Regions from separate parts of the Bacillus sp. JJ1533 genome, predicted to be linked through region 2. Evidence: riboswitches for the same ligand, from Rfam matches in the RefSeq annotation. Region 2 holds a riboswitch; each other region holds the start of a gene.
The links. Region 2 has a riboswitch for S-adenosylmethionine ahead of V7138_RS00130 (YezD family protein). Riboswitches for the same ligand answer to the same signal wherever they lie in the genome.
Positions count from the first base shown of each region.

Region 1: linked by a shared signal. The riboswitch ahead of V7138_RS07355 (carboxymuconolactone decarboxylase family protein) and the one ahead of V7138_RS00130 (YezD family protein) in region 2 are both predicted to bind S-adenosylmethionine.
Region 3: linked by a shared signal. The riboswitch ahead of V7138_RS07825 (Fur-regulated basic protein FbpA) and the one ahead of V7138_RS00130 (YezD family protein) in region 2 are both predicted to bind S-adenosylmethionine.
Region 4: linked by a shared signal. The riboswitch ahead of metK (methionine adenosyltransferase) and the one ahead of V7138_RS00130 (YezD family protein) in region 2 are both predicted to bind S-adenosylmethionine.

Region 1 covers NZ_JBALOV010000013.1:151,788-158,038, reverse strand. The annotation lists partial or broken gene V7138_RS07380 (class I SAM-dependent methyltransferase) at 1-330, shown strand, start outside; gene V7138_RS07375 (dihydrofolate reductase family protein) at 401-964, shown strand; gene V7138_RS07370 (DUF3231 family protein) at 1,087-2,124, opposite strand; gene trmL (tRNA (uridine(34)/cytosine(34)/5-carboxymethylaminomethyluridine(34)-2'-O)-methyltransferase TrmL) at 2,410-2,880, shown strand; TPP riboswitch at 3,003-3,103, shown strand; gene tenA (thiaminase II) at 3,195-3,881, shown strand; SAM riboswitch class I at 4,079-4,187, shown strand; gene V7138_RS07355 (carboxymuconolactone decarboxylase family protein) at 4,306-4,959, shown strand; gene V7138_RS07350 (PadR family transcriptional regulator) at 5,156-5,479, shown strand; gene V7138_RS07345 (HAAS domain-containing protein) at 5,484-6,239, shown strand.
Region 2 covers NZ_JBALOV010000001.1:29,541-35,791, reverse strand. The annotation lists gene V7138_RS00145 (hypothetical protein) at 14-286, shown strand; gene V7138_RS00140 (Fur-regulated basic protein FbpA) at 834-989, shown strand; gene V7138_RS00135 (hypothetical protein) at 1,198-1,353, opposite strand; SAM riboswitch class I at 1,602-1,702, shown strand; gene V7138_RS00130 (YezD family protein) at 1,838-2,020, shown strand; gene ssuE (NADPH-dependent FMN reductase) at 2,126-2,671, shown strand; gene V7138_RS00120 (LLM class flavin-dependent oxidoreductase) at 2,698-4,083, shown strand; gene V7138_RS00115 (alpha/beta fold hydrolase) at 4,215-5,033, shown strand; gene V7138_RS00110 (quaternary amine ABC transporter ATP-binding protein) at 5,232-6,251, shown strand, end outside.
Region 3 covers NZ_JBALOV010000014.1:92,026-98,276, reverse strand. The annotation lists gene V7138_RS07840 (SPFH domain-containing protein) at 1-970, shown strand, start outside; gene V7138_RS07835 (hypothetical protein) at 1,005-2,084, shown strand; gene V7138_RS07830 (TPM domain-containing protein) at 2,078-2,902, shown strand; gene V7138_RS07825 (Fur-regulated basic protein FbpA) at 3,358-3,555, opposite strand; SAM riboswitch class I at 3,640-3,743, opposite strand; partial or broken gene V7138_RS25270 (heterocycloanthracin/sonorensin family bacteriocin) at 4,061-4,213, shown strand; gene V7138_RS25265 (hypothetical protein) at 4,158-4,337, shown strand; gene V7138_RS07815 (putative thiazole-containing bacteriocin maturation protein) at 4,502-6,251, shown strand, end outside.
Region 4 covers NZ_JBALOV010000006.1:92,762-99,012, forward strand. The annotation lists gene V7138_RS04000 (tetraprenyl-beta-curcumene synthase family protein) at 1-3, opposite strand, end outside; gene V7138_RS04005 (gamma carbonic anhydrase) at 130-648, shown strand; gene metK (methionine adenosyltransferase) at 723-1,922, opposite strand; SAM riboswitch class I at 2,198-2,360, opposite strand; gene pckA (phosphoenolpyruvate carboxykinase (ATP)) at 2,630-4,219, shown strand; gene V7138_RS04020 (alpha/beta hydrolase family protein) at 4,247-5,053, opposite strand; gene V7138_RS04025 (ABC transporter substrate-binding protein) at 5,213-6,199, shown strand; gene V7138_RS04030 (ABC transporter ATP-binding protein) at 6,210-6,251, shown strand, end outside.

The DNA of each region.
Region 1 (6,251 bases), on a different contig from region 2:
AAAGATACGGGAGTCCTGATTGCTGGTTTTACAAACCCACTTCTTTTTATTTTTGATGATGAAGAAGATAGGAAGGGAAATTTAGTGGTGAAAAACGCCATACCGTCTTCATCCTTGGATCACCTGACAGAACAAGAGACAGCTGAATTTTTGAAAGCCAATGATACAATTGAATTTGGTCATACTTTAGAAGACCAAATTCAATGACAATTTGATGCAGGATTTATCCTAAATGGTTTATATGAAGATGATTTTGGTGGAAGGAGACCGTTAGATAAATATATAAAATGTTTTCTTGCAACACGAGCGATTAAAATGATTATTGAATAAACAATGTATGTGCAGGTAGACTATGCGAAAAGTAATAGTATTAACAATAAATATATAAGGAGGTAGAACGATGCAAAATCTTATAAAGCTAAGAAGAGTTATTTTAGATTTAGCTGTTACTTTAGATGGATTTATAGAAGGACCAAAAGGTGAAATTGACTGGTGTATAATGGACTCAGATATGGATTTTACAGGTTTCTTAGATACGATTGATACGATTTTATATGGAAGAAAAAGCTTTGATTTATGGGGCCAATATACTCCAAAACCGGAAGCCGCTGATGCAGAAAAGGAAATGTGGAAGATCGTCCATAGTAAAGACAAATATGTGTTTTCAAGAACGCAAACAGGTACAAATGATAAAGCGAAATACATAAATGATCATATTTTCGAAGAAGTAAATATAATTAAGAAAAAGCCTGGCAAAGACATATGGCTTTATGGAGGGTCAAGTCTGATCACTACTTTTATAAATTTAGGACTTGTTGATGAATATAGATTATCAGTTCACCCTGTTATATTGGGAGAAGGAAAACCTTTATTCATCGACATAAAACAGAGATTAAATCTAACATTGGTGGAAACAAACAGATATTCATCTGGTGTTGTTCAATTAATCTATCATCAAAATTAGTTAAAAATATTTATAAGAATAAAAAATGAAAACCGGATCTATATGAATGTCAATTAAGGGAGATTCAAGTCAAAAAAGGACACTCGTGTAATAGGAGAAGGGAGAGACCAGTCAATCTCTCCTTATTTTGTTTCCTTATTTGAACCTTTTGCCAACGATTTTCTGTCTATCGTTTCAGGTTGTTTTTCTAACCATCCATGTTTCACCATAATTTTGTATGATAAAGCACCCGCTTCCATAGCATGGGTAAAGACTTTGGAATAGTTTAGGATGATATCCGACCTCCAAGTAGAGCCTAATGATGCACCATAGTAAGAAAGACTAGCATTCACTAAAAAGCCTGCATGAAACATAATTAATTTGTCCGAAAATGGACTTTCAGTTGAGTCTGTAACCTCGGCATCCCATTTTTCAGGTATTGGTAAATGATCCTGTTTCAAGATTGCATCAAAACTATCGGCATCTTTTCCGGCTAATTTAACGTTTTTTATCATAAAATTGCGAACTTCTTCCATCTTCGCAACCTGACTAAAGGCCAAGCTTAATGATTTGATAAAGCCAGTTTTCGTTGAATTAAAGAAAAGAGTGCTGATTTCCGAACTATTAAGTGGTCTTTTGTCACCAATTAAATTCGAAACGAAACCTGTTGATTCGAGAAACTCAGTCCCATTTGGTGAAGGAATGGATGGTACACTTGTAAATTTCGGCTCATTTTTCGCTAATTCCACTATTTTTTGGAATAGTTCCTTAGAAGATTTTGAGCATTCAAAAAAATAATTTTGAATGTCTTTTCGTTCTGCGTTTGTAATTGCTAAACTATAAGCGGTTAGTCCATGGATTGTCATGATATAAGAGTAAAACAATAAAAATTCATCAGAAAACAGTCGAGGGGCGTTAACATTTACGTCGCTCTCTGTAAATCCGATTGGGGATTTAAAATTAGCATTTTTTAAGAGTTTGCTGATCTGCTTTACTTGGCTCTCAGCTAATTGCAATGACAATTCTAATATTGATTTAATCTCCTTGTTTTCAACAATATTAAGAAAATATTTGTAAACACATATAGCCATACTATCACCCATATACTGAAGCCAGAGTGCGGATACTTCAGCAGCGGTTATCTTGTTAGTGTTATTATTATTTTCTTTAAAAATCCCCAAAGAAAATACCTCCGATTTTGTCAATAGTTCTGATTAAAGTAATCATAAAATAGAAATCAGATTTTACACCAAAATTATAAAATGTTGTTAATCAGTAATATTTTATCCATACAAATAACATACCCAAAATATGAGAAAGTATAAGAAAAAGACATAGATAGTCATAGATTGGCTGTTACTTTCCAAGTCTTGGCGGAAACCAAATGTTAATTGTCCATGGTTTAACGGCATTTATCAAAGGTATGTTATAATTTGGAGGGTAAAATACAATGAGGAGTGACCATCTTGGCAATACATGTTGTACTCTATCAACCAGATATTCCGGCTAATACTGGAAACATTGCACTCACATGTGCTGCAACGGATACAGCCTTGCATTTAATTCGACCACTTGGCTTTTCAACTGATGAAAAAATGATCAAACGAGCGGGTTTCGATTTCTGGGATTCTGTAAATATAACGTATTATGACTCATTAGACGACTTTTTTTCGAAAAATCAAGGTGAGTTTTACTATATAGAGACATTTGGTAAAAAAACACATTCCGGCTTTGATTTCAGTGATGTTTCAAAGGAACATTATTTTATGTTTGGAAAAGAAACAACGGGTTTACCAAAAGATTTACTAGAAAAACACAAAAATCACTTTTTGAGAATCCCAATGAGTCAACATGTTCGTTCACTCAACCTTTCGAATACAGCAGCCATATTAGTGTACGAGGCATTAAGACAGCAAGGGTATCCGAATCTAACATAAAAAAATCTTCCTTCTTGGAAGATTTTTTGCTTGTTTGCACATAGAATAGCTGAAAATCTTCCGAACATTTGCTTATTTTCACCGGCTATGTTTAACTAATATATAGTAACTTAATAATCTAGCAATTCGACTAGGGGAGCATGTATTTGCTGAGAGATAGAAATATCGACCCTTTGAACCTGATCTGGGTAACACTAGCGTAGGGAAGTGGAGTTGGAATTTTTTCGTGAAAACGATTATTTACCGAACCCATCTCTATTCACTAGTGGTGGGTCTTCTTTTTTCTCCCCAATGTCAACAACAAGGAAGGGGAAATGAGAGTGAGCAGTCAATTTACAGATCGTTTATGGAATCGAGTTGAGCCGATTTGGAATTCGTATTTGGAGCATCCCTTTGTGAAAGGAATCGGCGAAGGTTGGTTGGAGAAGGAAAAATTTAAGCATTATATGAAGCAGGATTACGTGTACCTGATTGAGTATTCCCGTCTATTTGCGTTAGGTAGCGCAAAGTCACCGGATTTAAAAACGATGTCTATTTTTGCAAATCTTTTACATGGCACACTTGAGATCGAAATGGATCTTCACCGCCAATATGCAGCAAAATTTGAAATATCTCCTGAGGAGCTTGAGGCAACTAAGCCCGCATCAACTACTACTTCATACACAAGTTACATGTTGAATGTGGCCCAACTTGGTGGTGTTGAAAATGTTGTCGCAGCTGTCCTTGCCTGTGCCTGGAGCTATAACTTCATTGGAAAAGAACTGGCAAAATGGCCAGGAGCTACCAACCATGAATTTTATGGAGAGTGGGTCAAAATGTATTCGTCCAATGAATTTACTGCGTTGGCAGAAGATTGTAAGACTCTCATCAATCAAATCACAACTGGAAAACCAGAACGAGATTTAGCAGCGTTAGAAGAAATAGTCGTCAAAACAAGCTTGTTCGAGTACATGTTTTGGGATATGGCGGAAAATCAAGAGGAGTGGCCATTGAACCAATAAATGAGATTGGACAAAAGGATAGCCAATATTGACCCAAGCTGGGTACCAGAGCAGTTTACCATGTTTACGTTATGGATAGGTGGTTTGTAATTCCTTTCAGGATATAGATACGGTTTTCAAAATAATCCAATATTTCAGTTGACAATCCCTTCTTCATTCATGTAAGGTAATTAATAATACCAAATTAAATACATTTTCTCTTATCAAGAGTCGGGGGAGGAACCTGGTCCGTTGATCCCGCAGCAACCGTTATGATAGATGTAACAAGGTGCTAATTCCAGCAAGCATGCGCTTGAAAGATGAGTGTGGATATACATAATGCCTCTTCCTCATCGGAAGGGGTTTTTTGAATTTATAACATAGGTGAAATTCATGCGAAAATGATATTCAATTTGGTGAAAAATTTAAAGGGAGAGATTTACAAATGACAAGTTTATACAGAAAAGAATATTTCGGTAGACTTCCAGAATTGAAACAGTATGCGCCAGAAATCTTTCAATCTTTCATTAAATTTGATAGTCAAGCATTAGCCGCAGGAAGACTTTCCGTAAAGCAAAAGGAACTAATTGCCGTGGCTGTTGCACATATCACGGGTTGCCCATATTGCATAGATTTACATGTTGGAAATGCGAAAAAGAATGACTCAACGAAAGAAGAAGTAGCAGAAGCAATTTTTGTTGCGACAGCATTAAAGGCAGGTTCTTCTTTAGCGCATGGAGTAAATGCACTCAATGCATATGATGGAAATGGTGATGAAGAACTGTATAAGGCATCCTATTTTGCAAGACTGAAAGAATTTGCAGATTTGAATGGCGAGGCATTTAAAGCATTTATAGATTTTGACAGTAAGTCGATCAAAGCGAAAAACTTATCTGAAAAGGACAAAGAGTTGATTGCTGTTGCATGCGCACATACAACAGGTTGCCCGTATTGCATCGACCTTCATACGAAGAATGCAAAAAAAGCAGGAGCTGATTTAGAAGAACTCTCAGAAGCTATTTTCGTAGCTGTTGCCTTAAAAGCAGGAGCTGCATTGGCACATAGTGTGAATGCCCTTAACGCTTACGATGAGAAGTAACTGGAACGTTTAATGTGTCTATTTTAAAAAATCTATTGACAAAAAAATGAAATAATTTTACACTAAAAACAACTACTTTGTTTAACAAGATAGTTGTTTTTTTAAATCCACTATCTTGTTTTACCAACTACCTGAGATTAACTTTATTTTTTGTCTACTACCTTGTATAACATACTAGGGGAGGGAGTATGATGAAATGTCAATAAGGAGCCAGTTGTTAAAGGGAATCTTGGATGGATGTGTGTTGGCTGTAATCGAAAAAGAGCCTATCTACGGCTACGAACTTTCGCAAAAACTGCTGAATATTGGCTTAGCAGATGTAAGTGAAGGAACCATTTATCCGATTTTATTAAGACTCCAGAAAAATGGGCTCATTCTGGGAGAAATGAGACCATCAGAATCAGGTCCAAATCGGAAGTATTATTTTTTGACTGAAAAAGGTCAAGAGGCATTAGAAATCATTTCCGAAGAATGGGAGCAAATTTCAATACCGGTAAACAAATTACTGAAAGGAAGGTAAGGCTATGCTATCAAGCAAAAGTGAAGCATTTATCGACAATCTCAGAATGTACTTAATGATGTCAGGAAAAAATGATCAGGAAATTGAGGAATTAACAGAAGAATTGAAGGATCATCTCATCGTAGTAGAGAAAAGCGGGAGAAGCATAGATGATATTATTGATCAAACACCAGAAGAATATATGGCATCTTTGAAACAGGAAATGAAGACAGATTATAAACAACTTGTAAAATTCCTTCCACTCTTTTTTCTTGGGGCAATTGCCTATTTCCTCATAGGACCCGCCATAAGAGGAGAATTTGAATTAAATATTATTCAAGTCTTGGGGATGCCTATTTTAGCTGTGTTAATGCTTGGGGTTTACGTCTATTTTTTACAGAATGCGGGTCGGAAGCAATATTCAAAGAAGAAGTTTTTTCTTGGTGGAGTAATAGCCAGTATGATTGTAACAACCTTAGCGATTCTTATAATTGCTGTGAGTGCCATATTTGTTAAGCCTTTTTATGTAGGAGGACCAACTGCAGAGGTAGTTGTGATTGTGATTTGCACTAGTATTTTTATTGGAACGGCGATTTGGAGCAAAATGTGGTTTCCGATTTGGATACCAGCATTCCTGATTATCCCTGATGTTTTTGCCAGATTTACAGAGTGGAGTGTTGAACGAATACTGATGATTAGTATGGCATCTTTTGTGTTGATGTTTGTGGTAATTATTATGAATATCTTGGTAACAGAAAAAAGGAAGAAAAAGTTGGTTTGATACCTATTTTCA
Region 2 (6,251 bases):
TTTTTGGGGGAAAATGCCGAAGTTTGCCACACTGTATGGAGAAAAACGATACAGCTGTTTAATCCTCCATGTCGATCCAGGTAATAAGGAATCATTAAAAGGGAAAGAGATTCAGAAAGGAATTCAAAAACTATTGGATTTTGAAATTGAAAAAATGAGAAGTTTTGCATTAAAAAAACATGAAATTTATGTTCCGTTTGAAGTAATAAATACGAAAGAAAAACTTGAACTTGTAAAAGGTTTTGTTCGAGAACAGTATGAGGTTTTTTTAAGTAACCTCAAGTAATAGAACTAGAAGTATACACATGGATAATAATATTAAAATATGGATGAGCTTGGGCGAATACTTCTTAATCTATAAATTATTTATTATTGTGGTCTCGAATTATAAGATTCGGGGCCTTTTTTATATTCAAAGCGCAAAGGGTTAAGAATTAATTACAAGTTTTTCTTTTATTAAAGCAGGTTAACAATTCGATTAAGAGTTGTAAATTCTAGATAAATCGACAAATTTCAAGAGATTCCTCGTCTATAATGACTAGAGTCAGAGGATAAGGTCAAATGATGATGATGGAGGAATTTAAATGTTGGTCATTTTAAGCTATCTAATCACTTATTTCTTAAGTTCCATTTGTATAATTTGGCTGATAAATAAAGTTTTCAATCAGTTAAGCTACACAATCTCTAGAATCAAAGAAGAATAAAAATATAGGTTGATAGAATAAAAGAAAGTCGAAAAGAACTGTTTGGATAATACTTTACTGACAACATAATATACTCAGTCATAAACTTATTCATGATTTATAGCTTTTTTCTAAATTGAGGTGATAAAAATGGGGAATCTTTTAAGAAACGCTGTTCAATTAAAAAAGAAAGAACTAATTATCAGGCTAATTAATCTAGGAATTTATAAGAAAAATGATAAGCATCTTTATGAATTAACTTTAAGTGAACTTGAACAAGAGTATAAACTATATGGCCACGAATAACTTTGTGACAATATAAAGAAAAGATCAAACTTAAAAAAACTCTGTAAGCATGGTTATTAATATAGGCCTACCGGGACATTGTAATAAAAACAACCCTACATAGTGCACTTTAATGTCTGCTAAATAGGGTTGTTTAACGTGCTATTGTTCATGTAAGCCGTAAGATAATGTTGTTGATAAAAACCGAACCTTACATGTTAGTCAACATTTACACATCATCCTCTCGCTCCGTGACTACCTTTTCGTGACCACATCGGTTACATATAAAATAGGTTGCAATATATCCCCAACCATCAGGTTTCTGATTGATTTCTTCAAAATCATGTCCTTTTAATTTACAATTGATTTTCGCTAAAATATCCATCATTCCTCCTTCAATAAAAGTGTTTTATTGTATCTTATGCTTTAGTGCATGGAATCTTTGAATTAAGTTTCTACTACAATCATTACAAAGAATTTACTGGTCTTTACTTGTTCTAATTTGTCCCCACAGTAACCATGACTAAATAACTAAAAATTACCTCTTTTGAAAATTTTTGAATAAAGTGATTGACAGAAAAACGTTTTGAGTGTAATTTAGTATCAACAAACAACAACTTCATAACCAGTTAGTTCTTATCAAGAGAGGTGGAGGGACTGGCCCGACGATGCCTCGGCAACAGACATTTTGTACTGTGCCAATTCCAGCAAGCGTGAAGCTTGAAAGATAAGAAGAGTGTATTGAACTATTTACGTACGCCCTCTTCTTGTCTAGAAGAGGGTTTTTTATGTTGCTCCAAGAATTTATTGCCGCACTGGTCAACCAATGGCAATGAAATAATACACATTTTACAACGAGGGGGAGTTACGTGGCGAAGCTTGATGAATCAAAGGTGAAACATATTTTATCAACATTGGAAAAGCTGGATTTTGGATCTATTGTAATTACCGTCCATGATGGGGAAATTACTCAAATTGATGCGACAGAAAAGAAGCGTTTTTCATTACAAAAATCCACTTCAACTCAAAAATTATCAAAAAATACTAAATAATTGCCGATTAGACGACTAAAGGCATCTTTATTTTCAAAGCGTCCATTTATGACGTTTTGTATAAAGATGCCTTTTTGATTTGCAAAAAAAGAAAGGATGATCAAAATGAGCGAAATCGTAATTTTATCGGGAAGCCCTTCAGAAAATTCTCGAACAGATTTAGTTCTGCAATATGCTGGCAAGAAACTTAAGCAGGAAGGATTTTCTGTTACACATGTGTCCGTAAGAGATATTCCATCTGATGACATATTTAATCTGAAGTTTGATAGTCCAGCCCTTAAGGACCTAACTTCATTCATTCAAAGTGCAGATGGAGTGATTGTAGGATCACCTGTTTATAAGGCAGCGTATACAGGAGTTCTGAAGGCGGTATTGGATTTGCTTCCCCAGGATGTATTAGCGAGAAAAACCGTTTTGCCAATCATGACAGGTGGGAGCCCAGCTCATTTACTTGCGATTGACTTCAGCCTCAAACCTTTATTGGCAGCATTAAAGGGGCAAAGCCTCCAAGGAGTTTACTTCCAGGATTGCCAAATCGATAAAACACAAGTCGTCAACCCGATAATCGACGTGAATGTTTTAGAAAGATTGAAAAAGGAGCTTTATTACTTTGTTGAAGCAGTAAACCAGAAAAAGAACTTTGTTTTATAACATTCATTAAAAAGGAGCTAATTACAATGACAAAGAAAAGAATTTATTTAAATGCATTTGATATGAACTGTGTTGGCCATCAGTCTCCAGGTTTGTGGACCCATCCAGAGGATCAATCCTATCGCTATAAAGATAGCGAATATTGGATTGAACTGGCGAAGATTTTAGAAAAGGGGAGATTCGATGCTATTTTCCTAGCAGATGTACTGGGTCCGTATGATGTATACCAAGGCTCTCGAGATGCGGCTATCCGTCAAGGTACACAAACACCTGTTAACGACCCATCCCTAATCGTTCCTTTAATGTCTGCTGTGACAAAGCACTTAGGCTTTGGAGTCACTGCATCTGTCACACATGAGCATCCTTATACATTTGCTCGGAGGATGTCTACGCTAGATCATATAACGAAGGGGCGTGTAGGCTGGAATATTGTCACTTCATATTTAAAGAGTGCAGCTGTTAATATGGGGTTGGAAGACCAAATTAAACATGATGAACGCTACGATATCGCTGAAGAGTATTTAGAGGTTTGCTATAAATTATGGGAAGGTAGCTGGGAGGATGATGCTGTTTTACTAGACAAAGAGAATCGAATTTTCGCAGACCCAAGTAAGGTTCATGATATCAACCATGAAGGAAAGTATTATAAAGTTCCGGGTGCACATTTATGCGAGCCATCCCCACAAAGAACACCGGTACTCTATCAAGCAGGAACCTCTTCAAAGGGGCGTGCTTTCGCGGGTAAAAATGCAGAATTAGTCTTTATTGGGGCACCGACTAAAAATGCCGCAAAGCATTCTGTAAAAAAACTGCGTGAAGAAGCCATAAAAGCTGGTAGAGCACCAGAGGAAATAAAAATCCTGGCTTGTATCACTCCGATTGTTGGCCGGACTGAAGAAGAAGCATATGAAAAGTTCAATGATTATCAAAAACATGTAAGTTATGAAGGAGCGCTAGCGCTTTTGGGTGGTTGGACAGGAATTGACTTTTCGGAATATGGTCCGAATGAAAATCTTAAGTTTGTAAAAAATGACGCGATTCAGTCAACCGTAGAAAACTTTACGAGAATTGATTCTGATAAAAATTGGACGGTCGAAGAAATTAAAAAGTATACCGGAATTGGTGGATTAGGTCCCGTCACGGTTGGAAGCCCGGAACAGGTTGCAGATGATTTAGAGAGTTGGGTGGCAGAAACCGGAGTAGATGGATTTAACATTGCGTATGCGATTACGCCTGGTACGTTTATTGATTTTGTAGAGCTTGTTGTTCCGGTATTACAAGAAAGAGGTCTTGTACGAAAAGAGTATGAAGGTGACACATTAAGGGATAGCCTATTTGGTCAAGGAAGCCAGCTTCCTGCTCATCATCCTGGTAAGCAATATTCAAAAACTGCCGTCTTAACCGTAAATTAAAATAGTACGAAATATATTTTGTTAAGCCTTCGTAGTTTACGGAGGCTTTTTCTAATTGTCTCTTAATAGAAGGAATTTAGAATCTAAAAGGTGAATATAGTGTGTAAAAGCAAAATCTTGGGGGGATGATGATGAGTTTGATTGATGGAAAATATATTGAAGTTGATTCAGGGGTCGAATTATTTGTTCAAGATGTAGGGGAAGGAGAACCCCTTGTTTTCATTCCCGGTTTTACATTCACTACTGAGGTTTTTTCAAAGCAAATTGAATATTTTTCAAAAACGAACAGGGTTATCGTAATTGATCCAAGGAGTCACGGGAGATCAACGATATCTCTTCATGGAAATGATTATGTTACACACGGTTCGGATTTAGCTTCCATTCTCCATCAATTGAATGTGAAAAATGCAACACTTGTAGGCTGGTCGTTTGGTTGTTTTACAGTTTGGGAGTATGTGAAGCAAAAAGGCTTTGATCAGATTAAATCTTTAATTTTTGTGGATATGCCGCCTAAATCTTTATCAGTCAATGATGATTGGGTGGAAGGACCATTAGACGATATTGCAGCAATCTATAATAGCTATTTACGTAATTCAGCAGGACATCGGGAGTTCATAACAAGCTATATCACACAAGTCATGGTACAAAGAGAGCTTGAGAAAGAAGAGCTAACCTGGCTGGTCGAACAATCACTAAAAACACCCTATTACATTGCAGGAAATTTGTTTGCATCAGGTATGTTTTCTGATTATCGAGAGCAAGCAAAACAGGCAAGTAAAGCAGTTCCTACCTTAACAATTGTCGCAGAGCACTGGGCGGATATTGCTAAAAACTATACAAACCAATTAACACCTGAATCCCAAGTGAAGGTTCTTGGAGGACATATGATGTTTTGGGAGCATGATGAAAAGTTCAATGAAATGGTCAAAGAGTTTCTAAATAAAAATTAAGAATTTAAGATGGATTTATAGGGCTGTCAAATAGTGTTATCCAACACTATTTTGACAACCCTTTTTCATTTCGTGATAAAGTATTGTCTGCTTTTGATTATTCAATCCTATCCTCTTTTTCTATGGAAATTTCATAGAAGCATACAAAGTAGGTAAAGGTAAGAACAGCATAGGCAATAAACACTTTGAGGTGATTGGATGGATCCGTATGTAGAGGTCAGAAATGTTTCGAAAATCTTTGGCAAATCTCCTAAAACAGCCATTGATTTATTGAAGCAAGGTAAATCAAAGAAAGAAATCCTGAAAGCTACAGGGCAAACAGTCGGTGTGAATAATGTCAATTTCAAAATTTACCCCGGTGAGATCTTTGTGATTATGGGTTTATCTGGAAGTGGCAAATCTACATTAATCCGAATGTTTAACAGGCTGATTGATCCGACGGTTGGAGAGATTTTGATAAAAAACGAAGATATTGTGAAGATGAATGCTGCCCGGCTCAGAGAAATTAGGCAAAAGCGAATCAGTATGGTCTTTCAAAATTTCGCTTTATTTCCGCATCGTACCATATTAGCAAATACGGAGTTCGGTCTTGAAATCAAAAAGGTCTCACCTGATGAACGCAGGGAAAAAGCAATGAAAGCTCTCGAGGCCGTCGGGTTAAAAGGGTACGAGCACCAGCTTCCATCACAATTAAGTGGCGGAATGCAGCAAAGGGTAGGTCTCGCACGGGCTCTTGCAAGCGATACCGATATTATCCTGATGGATGAGGCATTCAGTGCACTCGATCCACTTATTCGAAAAGATATGCAGGATGAATTAATTCAAATTCAAGAACAGTACAAGAAAACGATTATTTTTATTACTCATGATTTAGATGAAGCTTTACGAATCGGTGATCGAATTGCCCTCATGAAGGACGGTAGTGTGATTCAGCTTGGAACACCTGAAGAAATTATGATGAAACCTGCGAATAAATTTGTTGAGAAGTTTGTGGAGGATGTTGACTTATCAAAAGTACTCACGGCCTCACATGTCATGAAAAGAGGAGAAAAAATCGGTATTGACCGAGGACCAAGGGTTGCCTTAGAAATAATGCGCAAGCAAGGGTACTCTAGCATATTCATCGTTGATCGGAAGCAAAAGCTATTGGGAGCATTGACCGCTGAACAAGCTAAACAGGCTATCGATCAAAATCAACCCATTTCTGAAGTCATGACA
Region 3 (6,251 bases), on a different contig from region 2:
AGCCTTATACGAAACCTTCAATCGATTTAAGTTTGGCGGGGTCCCATCCACATCGCAAAAAGTGTATTTTATCAACCTTCAAGAAATCAAGGGAATTAAGTTTGGGACACGTAATCCAATCAATTACTTCGATAATTTTTATAATGCGGAATTATTTTTACGTGCCCATGGGACCTATTCGATAAAAATTGTTGACCCAATCAAATTTTACATGGAAGCCATTCCACGAAATAAATCAAATGTAGATATTAATGATATTAATGCACAATATTTATCTGAATATATGAATGCACTACAAACAGCAATTAATAAAATGTCCGCAGATGGCATCCGAATTTCACACGTTACCTCAAAAGGAATGGAGCTCGCAAAGTATATGTCCGAAGTCCTTGATGAAGATTGGACACGGATGCGCGGAATGCAGATTGAATCTGTAGGAATCAACAGTATTACGTACGATCAGGAATCTCAAAAGCTCATCAACATGAGAAACCAAGGGGCCATGCTCCAAGATCCATCTGTTCGTGAAGGATATGTGCAAGGTGCTATTGCAAGAGGCTTGGAGGCTGCTGGTTCCAATGAAGCTGGTTCTATGCAAGGATTTTTAGGCATGGGTATGGGAATGCAAGGTAGTAGCGGATTTATGGGTGCTGCTTCTGAAACCAATCGTCAGCAAATGCAGCAACAAGCACAGCAACCGCAAAGTCAACAGGGAGCAAACCCAAATCAATGGAAATGCTCATGTGGACACACGAACACTGGAAACTTTTGTTCAGAATGTGGTTCACCAAAACAGGAAGCTAAAAAAGACACATGGAAATGCCAATGTGGCCAAGAAAATAGCGGGAAGTTCTGTTCAAACTGCGGCAATAAAAAGCCTGAAGAACTAACATGCAAAAATTGTGGGTTTAAACCTACTAATCCAAATGCGAAATTCTGTCCGGAATGCGGAACACGTTTTGAACATTAATCAACCATATTCGAAAGATAAGAGGTGATATCGGTTGGGGGTTGTAGTATATAAATGTATAAACTGTGGGGGACCATTAGCATTTAAGGCAGATACCCAAAACTGGACCTGTGATTACTGCTTAAGTGAATTCACCGAAGCAGATGTGAAACATTTTGTTGATAACGAAAAGGCTGAAGAAGAAGCCGAAACAAGTGAAGAGGCGTTACACCAAGCAAAGGAATTGGATCAAGAATTCAACGACAAAGCAACAGGCTATACGTGTAGCAGCTGTGGTGCAGAAATCGTAACCGATGACACAACTGCAGCAACGTTTTGTTATTATTGCCATAATCCTACGATTATTCCTAGGCAGCTAGAAGGAGAATACCGTCCTGAAAAAGTCATTCCGTTTAAAATTGACCGGAAGAAAGCGGAAGAATTATTTTTAAAATGGTGTAAAGGTAAGCCTCTACTTCCTAAATTCTTTACTTCAACTTCACAGCTAGAAAAACTATCAGGAATCTATGTTCCATTTTGGTTGTTTGATAGTAATACATCTGGAAGAATTGAAGGTGATGCGAGGAGAGTCAGAACCTATACAAGGGGAGATACAAGGTATACCGAAACAAAGCATTATAAGGTGATGCGAGAAGGAATCGCAAAATTCCGCGATGTACCAGCGGACGGTTCAAAGAAAATGGATGATGAGCTTATGTCCATCCTTGAACCCTATGATTATAAGGATTTAACTGATTTTTCGATGTCCTATTTATCTGGTTTTTTTGCGGAAAAGTACGATATGAACCAAAATGATGTGTACGGTAGAATCTCAAGCCTCCTTCGCAATAATGTGGGAACTTTACTTCAAGGGACAATCCATGGGTATAGTTCGGTTTCAATTCATAATACAAACGTCAGACTATCGAATGTTAAGGCGAAATATGTGCTATTACCGGTTTGGATGTTTACGTATCAATTTAAAGGCAAGACCTATGTCTTTGCGATGAATGGGCAAACAGGTAAAATTGCTGGGAACTTGCCAATTAGCATCGGTCAAGCAAGTAAGTGGTTTGGTATGATTTCAGCTAGTGTCTTTGCAGTCCTATCGTTAGGAGGGTTGTTTATATGGTAAAGAAAAAGCTTCTCATCCTACCATTTTTCCTCCTTACCTTTTTAATTTTAGTGATCCCTACATTTGCAAATACTGAAAAAATTTTTGATCAGGCTAATTTATTTTCGGACACGGAAAAAGTCGAACTACAGGATGAAGCTAATAGATTAAGTGAACAATTCCAAATGGATATCCGAATTGTCACAACGGATGACAGTGAAGGAAAATCAGCCAGACAATATGCAAGTGATTTTTACGACAGTCATGGGTTTGGATATGAGGAAACAGAGGATGGAATCTTGTATTTAATTGATATGGATAATCGCGAAGTGTATATCTTTACAAGAGATAGGATTGTTGATTACTTCCCGGACTATACCATTGAAGAAATTCTTGATCACGTTTATCCATATTTAATCGAGGAAGCATTTGGTGACAGTGCAAAAGCCTTCTTGACAGATCTTGAGGCCACGATGAATGCCGGGATTCCTGAGGGATCAATCTCTAATGCGGGATATGCTCAGTCAGAGGGCTCTTATACATCTAGTAGAAACTCACAAGGGGAATTGGTCAAAGAACTCTTAATCTATTTTGCGATTGCAATTGGGATCGGAGTGATATCCGTTGGAACAATGGCCATGTTTAATAGAGGCCGTTCCACAACAACGGCCCATACGTATCTAGACTCAAATTCGTTCAAAGTAACAAATAAAATGGATCGACATTACAACACAAGCATTACACAGCAAAAAATTCAACGAAATTCAAATAGCGGTGGAGGTTCCTCTTTTTCTGGCGGAGGCGGTGGCCGATCTGGCGGAGGGGGAAGAGGGTTTTAGGAAGCATGAGGAGACTAGGGCCTCATGCTTTTTTCTGTTTGAAAAAATGGTAGAGTGTAATGAAATTATTTCACGATAACACATTAATTCACTAAGAATAATTTATTTCCCAAAGCTTTCAACGTGGACTTTAGTGAGGTTTAATAGAGGGCGTTTAAGAGCAAAAAATATTTGCGCGATTACATGGTTTTCTAATTTGTAATTATACTGCAAAGAATTTTTTCTATAGCCTGTAGCAGTGGTGGTATATATACACCTGATGAATTAATAAGGAAAGTCACTGGTGAAGGCTTAAATGCTACTTATCTAGTGAACTATTTAGATGAAAAGTATTCAAAAGTCTATTCACTATCTTAACTTTTGTAATGCAAATAATTAGGACTATCCAGAAAAGTAAATTTTCAATGACTTTTCTGGGTAGTCCTTTTTTATCAGTTTTGTCTGTGATTTACAGTTTAGAAATTTTTCCACCTTATGGATGAATTATTAGAATGCGGATGTCCGTCAGATTGAGCTTTAAAATGTGCATATTCTAACTCGGATAAAGTTAATTCAAAAAGATGCTTTCCATCTTTTTTATATTGATCAAGATCTAGTAATTTATTAATTAGCTCGTTCCGTCTTTTTTCAAAAGAATCTCTTAGTAAACTCATATTAAAATCCTCTCCCTTTACAAATATTTTTCATTGAAAATCATTGAAAAGATAAGGAGAGGATTTTTAGTTAGGGTGTACCTCAACTTATCTTTCAAGCTGAAAGCTTGCAGGATTTAGCACAGTATTCTTATGAATCTGTTGCTGAGGTTTCTATGGGCCAGTCCCTCCACCTCTCTAGATAAGCGTTTATTTTTTTGTCTATAGTATCTTAAGTTTAAACCTAATATTCCGATGTGTCTACTATGACTATACATAAAAAAGATGTTAACTAAAATATTCGACATTAGACGGAGCCCAAGACAAAAAATAGGCGATGCAATCAGGCACAATACCCAATTACCGCACATAATTTGTTGAGGAAAGTCTTTGAAATATTTCCAATATAACTTGAACACATTACTTTTCTATTTGTTCGTTCTGTTTCATTTTAAAGTGCTTTCATATCAAATTACATTATTAAACGGAGGTTATATACGTGAACAATTTTCAAAATGAACTCCAAATGTTGAACCTTGGAGATTTTCATTCGAGTGAGGCAGTTCCTTGGGACCCAAACCAGTATTATTATGATGAATCTGCCCGACAAATAAGTGGATTTGGTGGATTTGGACGTTGTTCTAGTTGCTTTAGTTGTTTTAGGTGCTTTAACTGCTTCTTCAGTTGCTTTAATTGTTTCCGTTGTTTTAGTTGCTTTAGTTGCTCTCATTGTGGTGGACGCTGTGGAGGTGGACACCGTTGTGGAGGCGGCGGACGCTGCGGAGGTTACTAAATCAAAATAAAATATAAAACATATCCAGCCTATTGAAAAGTGCAGCCCCTGAAAAAATACATTAGGGGCTATCCCTTTGTGATTAGACATAATAGACAAATTTCACTACATAGGATTATAGTGACAGTTATCGTACAGAATCTCAAGCTGGATTTAAAGTAAAGGAGGAGCGCAATGACAAAATTAACCCCTTCTATGCGTCTCAAGGTAAAAAGAGACACGTTTTTTCTCCCTTATGAAAACAGCGGTGTATATTTTCGGAACAACACAATTTCGTTCCGTATGGAAGGAAATACAATCGATAAGTGGATTGAAAAGCTAATACCGATGTTCAATGGAGAGTACACTTTGGGGAATTTAACAGAAGGATTACCCGACCCATACCGAAAGCGGGTATATGAAATTGCGGAAGCACTGTACCGCAATGGATTTGTTAAGGATGTAAGTCAAGACTTGCCACATCAATTGCAATCACAGGTTATGAAGAAATATGCATCCCAAATTGAATTCCTGGAAAATTTCGGGGATTCCGGCGCTTACCGCTTTCAAGAATATCGGCAGTCAAAAGTTTTGGCAGTTGGTTCCGGTCCATTTTTAGTATCGTTGGTATCTGCATTACTCGAATCGGGATTACCGAAGTTCCATGTACTAATTACTGACCAAGAGTCTACTAATAGAAAGAGATTGTATGAACACGTCGAACACGCACGTCAAACCGACCCCGAGGTAATGATTAATGAAATAACCCTTCAAAAGGATGTCATGAGTTCATGGAGGGAAATAGTGCAAGAGTTTCAATTCATTTTGTATGTATCAAAAGAAGGTGATTTGGAGGAACTGCGTGCTCTTAATGAGATTTGTAAAAAAGAGAAGAAGGGGTTTCTCCCCGCTATTTGTTTAGAACACATGGGTATGGCAGGTCCTCTTGTGCTTCCTGAGTCAAAGGGATGTTGGGAATCTGCATGGAGAAGCATACATGAATCTGCGCTTCACAAAGAACAGCCGGCATCCAATTACTCTCAAGTAGCAGGAGCGATGTTAGCAAATGTAATCGCCTTTGAATTATTCAAAGAACTGACCAGAGTAACCGAATCGGAAAAAGAAGTTAATCAATTCTTCCTGCTTAATCTAAATACTCTGGAGGGAAACTGGCATTCCTTCATTCCACACCCTTTAGTGACGGAATTTGCAGAAGCTAGATGGATAAAGGATTTAGATCTACGGATCAACGATGCATCTAGCAGTGGTGATGTAGATAAATTATTTCTATTATTCAATCATTTGACTTCACCTGAAACTGGCATTCTTCATAGTTGGGAAGAAGGAGATTTAAAGCAGCTTCCCTTATCACAATGCCGGGTTCAGGCAGTCAACCCGTTGTCAGAAGGACCCGCTAAACTGTTGCCAGACATTATCTGTGCAGGCTTGACTCATGTTGAAGCACGAAGGGAAGCAGGATTAACAGGGATTGAAGCCTATGTGTCTCATCTCTTTAAAACTCTCCCACAACAGGAAGTAGATAAAGGAATTATAGAAAAAAACGAGTTTATCGGTGTAGGAATGGGAGAATCGTTAGCAGAAAGTGTTTGCCGGGGATTGCAAAAGTGTTTGGTTAAGGAGCTAAGTGAAAAAAATGACGAACAGAAGCATACTGTTTCACGTATAGAATTGAAATCAGTAGAAGATAAACACTGTCATTTTTATCTTCAGGTATTGAATAGATTGAATGGGGCACCGCTTATCGGCGTAGGAGAGAAGGTTTCTGGATTCCCTGTTGTTTGGATTAGAACTAATAACCGCTGGTATAGCGGTATAGGTTTTACTATCACAAGGGCATTGGAAAATGCATTACAGCACGCCATTATGAAGACAACAAACAGAGAGGATTTTCGCACAGCTCATTCATATGAAGGTTCATCCGTAT
Region 4 (6,251 bases), on a different contig from region 2:
CATAGATATCACCTCTAAATTTTAGCAACATCGATAATATGTCAATTTACGATACTTATGAAAGTTGATACACTAACCTTAATTGATTTTTTATCGAATATCAAACAATTAAGAAAGGATGTACCTATTATGATTTATCCATACAAAGGGAAATATCCTGAAATTGCAGACACTGTATTCATTGCTGATTACGCAACTGTCACGGGGGACGTAAAAATTGGGGAAGAAACAAATATATGGTTTAATACCGTTATCCGGGGTGATGTGGCACCAACTTTGATTGGAAAAAGAGTAAGCATTCAAGACAATTCGACCCTGCATCAAAGTCCAAACAATCCTTTGATAATCGAAGATGATGTCACAATTGGACATCAGGTGATTCTCCATAGCTCAATTATCCGTAAAAATGCCCTAATCGGGATGGGTTCGATTATTCTGGATGGGGCTGAGATTGGCGAAGGTGCCTTTATTGGGGCTGGAAGCCTTGTTCCACAAGGTAAAAAAATCCCACCAAACACACTTGCCTTTGGGAGACCTGCTAAAGTAATTCGTGAACTAAACGACGACGATAAGAAGGACATGGCGAGAATTCGCCGTGAATATGTGGAAAAAGGTAAGCATTATAAACAATTACAAAAAGAAAAGTGAACGGCGCCTTGAACTCGACACTAAAAAATGAAGTAAGAACCAAAAAGCTCACCAAATCGGTGAGCTTTTTTATCTTATTTTACAGCCTGTGCTTTGAGTGTTTCTGCTTTGTCGGTACGCTCCCATGGCAGATCGAGATCGTTTCTGCCAAAGTGACCATATGCAGCAGTTTGCTTATAGATTGGACGACGAAGATCCAGCATATTAATAATACCAGCAGGACGTAAATCAAAATTGTTTCGAACCAATTCTACAAGTACATCCTCAGACACTGTACCAGTTCCAAATGTATCAACAGAAATAGATACTGGTTGTGCAACACCGATTGCATACGCAAGCTGCACTTCACATTTATCAGCTAAGCCCGCCGCAACAAGGTTTTTCGCAACATAACGCGCAGCATATGCAGCAGAACGGTCAACTTTCGTTGGATCCTTACCTGAGAATGCGCCACCACCATGACGTGCATAACCACCATACGTATCAACAATGATTTTACGGCCAGTTAAGCCAGCATCACCTTGTGGACCGCCAATTACGAAACGCCCAGTTGGGTTAATAAAATATTTTGTATTTTCATCAATTAATTCACTTGGAACTACTGGATTGATGACATGTTCTTTTAGATTACGTTGAATTTGTTCTAATGAGATTTCCGGATGGTGCTGAGTTGAAATAACAATTGTGTCAATTCTGACTGGATTATTATTTTCATCGTACTCAACAGTAACTTGAGTTTTTCCATCAGGACGTAAGTATGGAAGAATCTCATCTTTACGAACCTTCGTCAATCGGCGTGACAGCTTGTGAGCCAATGAAATTGGAAGAGGCATTAACTCTTTCGTTTCATTACAAGCATAACCAAACATTAAGCCTTGGTCCCCTGCACCAATTGCTTCGATTTGTGCGTCTGTCATTTGACCTTCACGAGCTTCTAACGCTTGGTCAACCCCCATCGCAATATCTGGAGATTGCTCATCGATCGATGTTAAAACTGCACATGTTTCATAGTCAAATCCGTATTTTGCACGAGTATAACCAATCTCTTTAATCGTTTCACGGACAATCTTTGGGATATCTACATATGTAGAGGTTGTAATTTCTCCCGCAACAAGTACAAGACCTGTAGTAACAGAAGTTTCACACGCTACGCGTGCATTTGCATCATTTGCTAAGATGGCATCTAAAATAGAATCTGAAATTTGGTCACAGATTTTATCTGGATGGCCTTCCGTAACAGACTCAGAAGTAAATAAACGGCGTCTAGTTGTCACAAACGCTTCCTCCTTTTTCGGATTCAGAATTTGATAATCTTCAAATTCTGACATTCATTGATACGGTACTCATTCCCTTAGTATTGTTACCTTCACGATTTTCTATCCTATATTAACCTTCTAGTATAATACAGCATACGTTGAGTAGTTATCTGTGATGTACACAAATAAACGCTATAAGTAACATGATTAAAACATGAATGGTTCTCATAACAGAAATAAAAAACCTTCCCTGCTTATTTGAGGAAAGGTATTATCATTTATCTCGCCTTTCACTCTTATCGATCAAGGTCATGCCTTGCTCAGGTTAGCACCTTATCACTTTTTGAAAAGGAGACCTATTATTTATAGGTTTCACAAAAATTCATTTGCCATGCAAGAAAAGTGATGGTTGCCGGGTTTCATTGGGCCTGTCCCTCCGCCAGCTCGGGATAAGAGAGTATCCGTTCAATGAAATATCATAACGCAGTCATCCTTTTCATGTCAACCTAATTTCAATAAAATTTGATATTGAAGTGTATCACGCTAATTTATGAAAAAGACAAATTTTAAAAACAAATGGATTATAAAGAACTATTTTAGATTATGCACGCACTTTTTATACATATGTTACGTAAAATACGTTAAATAGTATAGACTATTTTTATTAATGTGTTATACTAATTGTAAAATTTGATTATATAAAAAAAAATAAAGGATGGTTTTACATGAATTCAGTTGAAGTTTCAAATGAGCAGCTATTAGAATTAGTGAATGGAAAAAATGCACTTCATAACCTATCTGTTCCTATTTTAGTTGAAAAAGTACTCGCTAGACAAGAGGGAATCCTTACTTCGACTGGGGCTGTATGTGCAACTACCGGGAAATACACAGGAAGATCACCAGAAGACAAATACATCGTAGAAGAAGCATCTACGAAGGATCGAATAGACTGGGGTAAGGTAAATAAACCTATTTCTGAAGCTGTATTTGAAAACCTTTACACAAAGGTACTTTCATACTTGAAGGAAAAAGATGAAATTTTTATATTCAATGGGTATGCAGGAGCTGATAAAAAAGTACGTATGCCAATTCAAGTGATCAACGAATATGCGTGGCATAATCTATTTTCGCAGCAAATGTTTGTTCGGCCAACCGAAGAAGATTTAAAAACACATCAACCTGAATTCACAGTCATTAGTGCACCAAATTTCAAAGCAGACCCGGAAACCGATGGCACAAACTCTGAAACCTTCATTATTATTTCCTTCGAAAAAAGAACTGTTTTAATAGGAGGCACAGAGTATGCTGGTGAAATAAAAAAATCAATCTTCTCTGTGATGAACTATGTACTTCCTGAGCAAAATATTCTGTCCATGCACTGCTCTGCAAATGTAGGCCAAGAAGGGGATGTTGCACTTTTCTTTGGTCTATCTGGAACAGGAAAAACGACTCTTTCTGCCGATCCAAAACGTCGTCTAATTGGAGACGATGAGCACGGTTGGTCTAGCTCTGGCGTATTTAATATAGAAGGTGGCTGCTATGCGAAATGCATCAATCTTTCACGTGAAAAGGAACCCCAAATTTTTGACGCGATTCGCTTTGGCTCTGTTTTAGAAAATGTCATTGTAGATGAAGAATCGAGAATTGCAGATTATGATAATAATTCACTAACTGAAAATACAAGAGCTGCCTACCAAATCGATAATATTGATAATATTATCGTACCGAGTATAGCAGGTCACCCGAATACCATCGTATTCCTAACAGCAGATGCCTTCGGTGTATTACCTCCGATTAGCAAGCTAACAAAAGAACAAGCGATGTACCATTTCTTAAGTGGGTATACGAGTAAGCTTGCAGGAACTGAACGAGGAGTTACAGCACCAGAAGCGACATTTTCAACTTGCTTTGGTTCTCCTTTTCTTCCACTTGCTGCAACTGAGTATGCCGAAATGCTTGGAAGAAAGATTGATGAGCACAATGTTCAAGTATTCTTAGTCAATACTGGCTGGACTGGCGGAGAGTATGGAGTTGGAAACCGCATGAAGCTATCATATACGCGCGCAATGGTTCAAGCAGCTTTAGAAGGCGAACTTACTCATGCTGAGACCGTGAAAAATGATATTTTTGGATTAGAAATCCCGATTCATATTCCAGGTGTTCCTGATGATGTGCTTCAACCAGCAAAAACATGGGCGGACCAAAGTACGTACTATGTAAAAGCAAAAGAATTGGCTTTAAAATTCAAAGAAAATTTCAAAAAATTCTCCAATGTTCCAAAGGAAATTGAACAATTGGGCGGACCTAGAATTTAAATGAATAAGCTTTTAAGCTCGAGGTAATCATCCCTCGAGCTTTTTCGTTTTTGATTCCCTTGTTTTCAACCATTCCGTTAAGCGTCTCACTGTTTCTCGGTTCTCGTGAGGCGGAAAATAGTGAGTATGTTGTGGAAAGTACCAACTCTCTACCTCTTTTCCAAGCTCCCTTACCCTTTTTTCTAATCGATAGGCATGATTGACAGATACATTTTTATCTTTTTCTCCATGAATAATGAGCACTGGGGCTTCAAGCTTTTCAATTTCATACAATGGTGTCCTCCATTTATAACGTTCCGGATATTTTGTAGGCGTTCCTCCAATCACCCGCTTCAGCATCCGCCGCAAATCATTTCGTTCTACATACGTAAGGCTTAAATCGCTTACGCCTCCCCATGAAACGACGGAACAAATTTGAGGTTGATAAATCGCTGTTAAGAGGGCCATCACGCCTCCACGTGAGAAACCAAAAACATGGATTCTCGTTGGATTGACTTTTTCATGTTCTTCCAATACTTTCACAGCAGAAAAAGCGTCATATCTGTCATGTCCAGCGAAATCCTCATTCCCCTCTCCTCCTTGATTTCCCCGATAAAAAGGGGCCATTACGACAAAGCCTTCTGAGGCAAATTGAATGATCCGGCCAATTCGAACCTTACCTACATTTTTAATGCCACCGCGCAAATATAAGAACCCGTCATATACTCCTTCTTCCTTCGGCTCAGCAAGATAGCCTTTAATTTTTAAACCTTTGCTCAGATATGTAATTAAATAAAGATTAATTGCAGGATTAGGAGACGGAAATCTTTGCTTTTCAATAATTGTGCCATCCACTATTTTATCCTTCCTCTCTACTACATTATTTTAGAAAAATCTTTTAAAATATCCTCATAAAAAAAGAAAAAATAGGCATTCACACATTTTTGTCACGTTTCATAATCTATCTTAGAAATTACTAACGCAGATAATCATCTGTCAAGGAGGAAAGAAGATATGCGTCGTTTTTTTGCTAGCCTTTTTGCATTACTGCTTATTATCCCATTAGCCGCTTGTAATAATGAACAAGTTCAAAAAATACGAATTGCCGAGGTAACACGTTCTGTGTTTTATGCACCTCAGTATGTGGCTATCACAGAAGGATTTTTTGAAGAAGAGGGCTTAGAAATAGAATTAACAACCGTACCAGGTGGAGATAAAACCATGACCGCGTTAATTTCCGGCGGTGCTGATGTGGCTTTAGTTGGTTCTGAAACATCCATTTATGTGGAAGCACAAGGCTCAACCGACCCTGTCATTAACTTCGCTGCCCTTACCCAAACGGACGGTACATTTTTAGTGGCTAGAGAAAATATTGAAAACTTTAGCTGGGACCAAGTTAAAGATAGTACATTCCTTGGCCAACGTAAAGGCGGAATGCCTCAAATGGTTGGGGAATTTGTATTAAAAAAGCATGACATTGACCCTCATAGCGATTTGAATCTCATTCAAAACATTGACTTCGCGAACATTTCAAGTGCTTTTGCTTCTGGAACGGGTGAGTTCGTTCAATTATTTGAACCAACTGCTAGTCTCTTTGAAAAAGAAGGGCGTGGCTATATTGTCGCTTCCTTCGGTGAAGAATCTGGGAAAGTTCCATATACAACGTTTATGACAAAGCAGAGTTTTATTGATGACCACGGTGATACTGTTGAAAAGTTTACACGTGCAGTCTATAAGGCACAGCAATGGGTAGATTCACATAGTCCAGAAGAAATTGCAAAATCCGTGCAAGAATTCTTCCCAGATACACCACTTGATTTAATCACGTCCTCTATTGAACGCTATAAAAACCAAGGATCCTACGCAACAAACCCTGTTTTGTCAGAGGAAGCTTGGAATAACTTACAGGACATCATGGATGAAGCTGGTGAATTACCGAAGAGAATTGACTATGACACGCTTGTTAACACAAGTATTGCAGAAAAAGTTACTTCAAAATAGGAGTGTTACTATGAGCTTTTTGTCTATAAAAGATATACACCATGTTTATTTT